Linked DNA regions of Saccharothrix violaceirubra. The protein of the gene in region 1 interacts with the protein of each later gene in a pairwise test. Links are inferred from orthologs where the notes say so. Each region holds a gene or a part of one and is shown in the gene's direction. Other genes may lie near its edges.

The links.
Region 2: the proteins of rpe (region 1) and eno interact in binary tests that used the Escherichia coli proteins (3 or more experiments, as listed by UniProt). The link is inferred for Saccharothrix violaceirubra from one-to-one orthologs.

What each region holds. Positions count from the first base shown.
Region 1 is NZ_JACHJS010000001.1:1,960,916-1,964,105, reverse strand. What follows is about bases 133-3,010. They hold rpe (ribulose-phosphate 3-epimerase), read left to right. Parts: upstream 133-1,185; coding sequence 1,186-1,836; downstream 1,837-3,010. Other genes in these bases: F4559_RS09820 (riboflavin synthase), read left to right, coding at 2,718-3,010; ribD (bifunctional diaminohydroxyphosphoribosylaminopyrimidine deaminase/5-amino-6-(5-phosphoribosylamino)uracil reductase RibD), read left to right, coding at 1,851-2,705; F4559_RS09835 (SDR family NAD(P)-dependent oxidoreductase), read right to left, coding at 427-1,032; F4559_RS09840 (M28 family peptidase), read left to right, coding at 133-194. Also shown: more of F4559_RS09840, read left to right, coding at 1-132; more of F4559_RS09820, read left to right, coding at 3,011-3,190. UniProt on the Escherichia coli protein: Catalyzes the reversible epimerization of D-ribulose 5-phosphate to D-xylulose 5-phosphate.
Region 2 is NZ_JACHJS010000001.1:6,333,456-6,336,759, reverse strand. The notes cover bases 7-2,998. They hold eno (phosphopyruvate hydratase), read left to right. Parts: upstream 7-855; coding sequence 856-2,142; downstream 2,143-2,998. Other genes in these bases: F4559_RS36605 (FtsB family cell division protein), read left to right, coding at 2,315-2,998; F4559_RS29225 (tetratricopeptide repeat protein), read right to left, coding at 241-630; F4559_RS29230 (lytic transglycosylase domain-containing protein), read left to right, coding at 7-234. Outside these bases: more of F4559_RS29230, read left to right, coding at 1-6; more of F4559_RS36605, read left to right, coding at 2,999-3,112; F4559_RS29210 (DUF501 domain-containing protein), read left to right, coding at 3,109-3,304. UniProt on the Escherichia coli protein: Catalyzes the reversible conversion of 2-phosphoglycerate (2-PG) into phosphoenolpyruvate (PEP). It is essential for the degradation of carbohydrates via glycolysis.

The sequences.
Region 1 (3,190 bases):
CGGCGAACTTCTCGTGGCGGGGGCCGGCGGGGCCGGGGGATCTGGAGCCGCTCTACCACACGCCGGAGGACACGTTGGCGGGGAACGTGGACGCCCGGCGTCTTCAGATCTCCTTGGAGCTGGTCGGTACCGCCGCGTACCGGCTGGCCGCGACCCGCTCCCAGGGGCGCGAGTCCTCCACTCGGACACCCTGAAATACGCGCTCAGGCACCTCCTTTCGAGTGCCCGAGTTCCCCTACCGCGCGAGTTATGCGTTCGGACACCGCGAGTTGTGCACTCGGGTGCCACCGTCGTGGGTGCGGTGGTTCGGCAGGTCGTACGGGTCGATGAGCGCGTGTGTCGTGATGTGGGACTCGTGCTGCCGTTGCCGTTGTCCTGGTGGAAGGCCGCCCGGACACGACGGCGGTGTGTCCGGGCGGCCGGGTCTCAGGCCGACGCGCGGGTGGGGGTGGTCAGCAGGAACAGGACCTCCTGTGCCACTCGGGTCGGGTCGGTCGGCGCCACGGCCGCGCAGTGCACGCCACGGGGGGCCACCTCCTGCGCCAGGCACTCGGTGTACGCGATCGCCGCCGCACGTGATGCCGTATAGGCCGCCGACCTGGTGGTCGCGCCGTGGCCGGCCACCGTGACGATCACTCCGCGCCTGCGGGCGACCATGCGACCCGCCACTGCCCGTGACGTGTTGAACACGCCGTCGGTGTTCACCGCGAAGCTGTGCGCCCAGTCCGCGTCGCTCAACGCCAGCACCGGTCCCGGGCGGATCGCGGCGGCTACCGTCACCAGGGCGTCGATCGGGCCCAGTTCGCGCTCCAGCTGGTCGACGAGGGCGTCCACGGCGGCGCTCGACGTGACGTCGATCTGCCGACCCGCGATCCGCAGGCCCTCGGCACGCAGGCGTTCGACCATCGCGGACAGGGTCCGCCCGTCGCTGTCCACCGCGGCGACCACCGCGCCCTGCCGGGCCAGTGCCTCCGCCACCTCGCCGCCGAGCGGTGTGCACGCGCCGGTCACCAACACGATTTTGGCTGTCATCCCCAGATACCCCGTTCTGCCCCCCGAGGTCGGTTCGACCGTAATGGGCTTCGGCGGCACGGAGAACTACCCGCGTGAGTAGTTGGGAACCGGCCCGCGTGGGCCGTCGGCGCGGGTCGGAGCCTAGACTGACCACCTGTGGTCCAGCATCCGATGATCGCCCCGAGCATCCTGTCCGCCGACTTCGCCCGTCTCGCCGAGGAGGCCGACGCGGTCTCCGGCGCCGACTGGTTGCACGTCGACGTCATGGACGCCCACTTCGTGCCCAACCTGACGCTCGGCCTGCCCGTGGTGCGGTCGTTGCGCAAGGCGACCGACATCCCGCTGGACTGCCACCTGATGATCGAGGACCCGGACCGCTGGGCGGTCGGCTACGCCGAGGCCGGCGCGTACAACGTGACCGTCCACGCGGAAGCCGCCGCCGACCCGGTCGCCCTGGCGCGCGACCTGCGGGCGGCCGGTGCCAAGGCGGGACTCTCGATCAAGCCCGGCACGCCGATCGAGCCCTACGTCGACGTGCTCAAGCACTACGACACGCTGCTGGTCATGTCGGTCGAGCCCGGGTTCGGCGGGCAGAGCTTCATCGCCGACGTGCTGGACAAGGTGCGCACCGCGCGCCGCCTGGTCGACACCGGACACCTGACGCTCGTCGTCGAGATCGACGGCGGCATCAACGCCGACACCATCGGCCAGGCCGCCGAGGCCGGTGTGGACTGCTTCGTCGCCGGGTCCGCCGTGTACGACGCGGCCGATCCCGGCCTGGCCGTCGAGAAGTTGCGCGCGCTGGCCGCCGCCGGCCGGTGAACCTCGCCGACGCCATGGCCCGCGCCGTCGAGGCGAGCGCGGCGGTCCTGGGCACCACGAGCCCGAACCCGCCCGTGGGCTGCGTCGTGCTCGACGCGTCCGGCGAGCCGGTCGGCGTCGGCGCCACGCGACCGCCGGGCGGGCCGCACGCCGAGGTCGTGGCCCTGCGCGAAGCCGGTGACCGGGCCGTCGGCGGCACGGCCGTCGTGACGCTCGAACCGTGCGCGCACCACGGCCGCACGCCGCCGTGCACCGACGCGCTGCTCGCCGCCGGGGTGCGCCGGGTCGTCCACGCGGTGTCCGATCCGAATCCGACGGCCGCGGGCGGCGCGGACGTGCTGCGCGCGGCGGGCGTCGAGGTCGAGTCCGGCTTCCTGGCCGAAGTCGTCGGCGACGGCCCCCTGCGGGCTTGGTTGCACTTCGCGCGCACCGGACGTCCGCACGTGACCTGGTACGCGTCGGACGACGCCGAAAAGGACGAGCACATCGCACGCGCGGACGCCATCGTGTCCGGCATGCGGACCGCGCCCTCCTCGGGAACACCGGGGCCTTACCGTCCGTTGCGGGTCGACGTGGGCCACCCGGCGCACGCGCACGACGTCGACGCGGCGCTCGCCGGACGTGACGTCGTGGACGTGGTGCTGGTGGGCGGGCCTACCCTGGCGGGTGCGTTCGCGGCGGCCGGTCGGCTCGACCGGGTGCTCGCGCACCTCGCGCCGGAACTGCTGGGGGACGGACGGCTCGTGCTCAGCGGCACCGGCGTGGCCACCGCCGCCGGGACCGTCGGTCCGGACGCGGTGGGACTGGTCGTCGAACGGGTCACGATGTCCGGGCCGGGTCTGCGGGTGTCCGCAGTGCCGGTCCGCTGAGGGAGGGTTGCGGTGTTCACCGGGATTGTCGAGGAGTTGGGCGAGATCGTCGCGGTCGAGGACCTGCCGGACGCGGCGCGCGTCACCATCGCCGGTCCGGTGGTGACCGGCGACGCGAAGCACGGCGACTCGATCGCGGTCAACGGCGTGTGCCTGACGGTGGTCGACGTGGTCGACGGCGCGTTCACCGCCGATGTGATGCGCGAGACACTGGTCCGGTCCAGCCTGGACGGCATCGCCGCCGGCGACCGGGTCAACCTCGAACGCGCCGCGGCCGTCGGGCAGCGGCTGGGCGGGCACATCGTGCAGGGCCACGTCGACGGGACCGGCGTCGTCCGGTCGCGGGAGAAGGCCGAGCACTGGGAGATCGTCCACATCGGACTGCCGCCGGGACTCGCGCGGTACGTCGTGGAGAAGGGCTCGATCACGGTCGACGGCGTGTCGCTGACCGTCGTGGAAGTGACCGAGGACTCGTTCACGGTGAG
Region 2 (3,304 bases), 4.4 Mb from region 1 along the record:
GCGATCTACGCGGTGCGGGCCAGCGGCGACGGCCGGCCGCCCGACCCGCAGAACATCGACGACGCGGCCCTCGCCGCGGCCAACTACCTGTGCGCCGCGGGCAAGGACCTGTCGACGGGCGCGGGCTGGTGGCAGGCCGTGATGACGTACAACAACTCGGTCGAGTACGGCCGCAAGGTGTTCAGCGGCGCCGACGCCTACGCCAAGGCGGCCTCGGCGCCGCCGACCACCTGATCGGGGTCAGCGGTCCGGTCGGCGGTCCCGTTCCACGGCCAGCCGTGCGCTGACCTCGCCCAACGCCTCCTGGTACTCGGGCGTCGGGTTCATCGCGGCGGCCATGCGGAACTGGGCGAGCGCCTCGGTGAGCCGGCTCTGCCGCTGGAGCGTGCGACCCAGGGCGAACCGGGCGTAGTAGTCGCTCGGGTCCAGGTCGACGACCTTGCGGAACGCCTCCTCGGCGCGCTGGAACTGGGCCGAGCCCAGGTAGGCCCGTCCCGCCAGCAGTTGCACGCTGGGTTCGTCACCGGCCACCTCGAGGACGACGCTCAGCGCGCGCAACGCGTCCAGCGGGCGGCGTTCCGCGAGCAGCGCCTCGGCCTGTCGGAAGGCGTCGAAGGTGCTGTCCGTCATGGTCCGATCAACGCTACCTCCGCCCCCCGCTGTTCCTCCACAGCCGACCGGATGACAGGACCCGCCACGGGGAATCCCGAGGGTGTCCGGAAGAGGCCCGGATCACCCCGAAGAGATCATCACTTCGGAACCGGTACAGATACTTGCCGGTGCGGGAACGCGACGGAAAGCGAGCCGACTAGGCTCGTGCCGGTAACCGGCAGAAGGTCTGACTAGGGAGCGCACGTGGCGGTCATCGAGCAGGTCGGAGCCCGCGAGATCCTGGACTCGCGAGGCAACCCCACCGTCGAGGTCGAGGTGGCGCTGGACGACGGCACGCTGGAGCGCGCCGCGGTGCCGTCCGGGGCCTCGACCGGTGAGCACGAGGCGGTCGAACTCCGCGACGGCGACGCCAAGCGCTACCTCGGCAAGGGCGTCGAGCGCGCGGTCACCGCGGTGCTCGACGAGATCGGCCCGGAGCTGGTGGGCCTGGAGGCCGTCGAGCAGCGCGTCGTCGACCAGAAGCTGGTCGACCTGGACGGCACGCCGGACAAGTCCCGGCTCGGCGCGAACGCCATCCTCGGCGTGTCGCTCGCCGTGGCCAAGGCGGCGGCGGCCAGCAGCGGTCTGGAGCTGTTCCGCTACGTCGGCGGCCCGAACGCGCACGTCCTGCCGGTCCCGATGCTCAACATCCTCAACGGCGGCGCGCACGCCGACACCGATGTGGACATCCAGGAGTTCATGATCGCGCCCATCGGCGCCGACTCGTTCCGCGAGGCGCTGCGCTGGGGCACCGAGGTCTACCACTCGCTCAAGTCCGTGCTGAAGGGCAAGGGCCTGGGCACTGGTCTGGGCGACGAGGGCGGGTTCGCGCCGTCGCTGTCCAGCAACCGCGACGCGCTCGACCTGATCCTCCAGGCGATCGAGAAGGCCGGGTACACGCCGGGCCGCGACATCGCGCTGGCCCTGGACGTGGCCGCGACCGAGTTCCACTCGGACGGCTCGTACACGTTCGAGAAGCAGCAGCGCTCGTCGGCGGACCTGATCCGCTACTACGCCGAGCTGCTCGACGCGTACCCGCTGGTCTCGATCGAGGACCCGCTGTCCGAGGACGACTGGGACGGCTGGGTCCAGCTCACCGCCGAGGTCGGCGACCGGGTGCAGATCGTGGGCGACGACCTGTTCGTCACCAACGCCGAGCGCCTGGAGGAGGGCATCTCCCGCAAGGCGGCCAACGCCCTGCTGGTGAAGGTCAACCAGATCGGCACGCTGTCCGAGACGCTGGACGCGGTGTCGCTGGCCACCTCCTACGGCTACAAGTCGATGATGTCCCACCGGTCCGGCGAGACCGAGGACACCACGATCGCGGACCTCGCGGTCGCGGTCGGCGCCGGCCAGATCAAGACCGGTGCGCCCGCGCGTGGCGAGCGGACCGCGAAGTACAACCAGCTCCTGCGCATCGAGGAGGCCCTGGGCGACGCCGCGCGTTACGCCGGCGACCTGGCCTTCCCCCGGTTCACGCCGGAGGGCTGACGGACCGGCCGCTCCCGGCACGCCCGCGCCGGGAGCGGCACCGGCGACCCCGGCCGGCTGATCACGTGGACAATGGTCGGGCGGACGATCGGCCCGGTGCGGGCCGGGCGACCGCCGGGATGCCGATCACGCGGACGCTGGTCGGTCCAGGGCCGACCGTGGGAGCAGCGACGTGGGCGAGGGTCGGGGGGACGGCCGGTCGAAAGGCCGCGGCACCGGACGTGCGGGCTCGTCCCGGGCACGGTCCGGTCGTGCGGGCGATTCGGACAAGACGTCCCGCGACAAGGCGGCACGCGACAAGGCGGCACGCGGCGGTCCAGCCGGCGGGGACAGGATCTCCGGCGGCAAGACCGGTCGCGGTGTGACGGGCGGTACGACCAAGACGCCGGCCGGCGGGACCGGTCGCGGTGGTCGGGACAAGGCGCCCGAGGGCAAGAGCCGGGGTGTGCTCGGGACCGGGAAGTCGTCCGGTACGAAGCCTTCCGGTGCGAAGAGCGCTCGGGACAAGGCCAAGGCGCGGCGCGAGTCGGCGCGGGCCGCGAACCGGCGGCCCCAGTCCCGGGCGCGGACGCGGGCGGGCGCGGGCACCGGTGGCGCGTTCGGCATGACGGGCACCCGGCGGGCCGCGTTGCTGGCCATGGTGGTCTGCGCCCTGGCGTTGAGCATCGCCGTCCCGTTGCGGACCTACCTGGCGCAGCGCGAGGAACTCCGCGAGGCCACGGCCGAGCAGGACGCGTTGCGCGCCGAGGTCGACCGGTTGGCCGACCGCAAGGAACAGCTCGCCGACCCGGCCCGGCGGGAGATCGAGGCGCGGCAGCGGCTGCACTACGTGCGGCCCGGCGAGACCCCCTACGTCGTGCAGTTGCCCGGCGACGAGAATCGGACTCCGGAGGACCGGAAACCGGCCGCGGGGCCGGCGAAGGACAAGGCGTGGTACGAGCAGTTGTGGAACTCGGTGGCGGCGAAATGACGGTGAGCGAGGCCGACCGGCTCGCGGTGGCGGCACAGCTCGGGCGGACGCCGCGCGGCATGCGCGCGGTGGCGGCGCGGTGTCCCGGCGGGCACCCGGCGGTGGTGCTGACGAGCCCCAGGCTGGAGGACGGGACCCCGTTCCCGACCCTGTACTACCTGACGTGCTCCCGGCTGACCTCGTTGGTCAGCC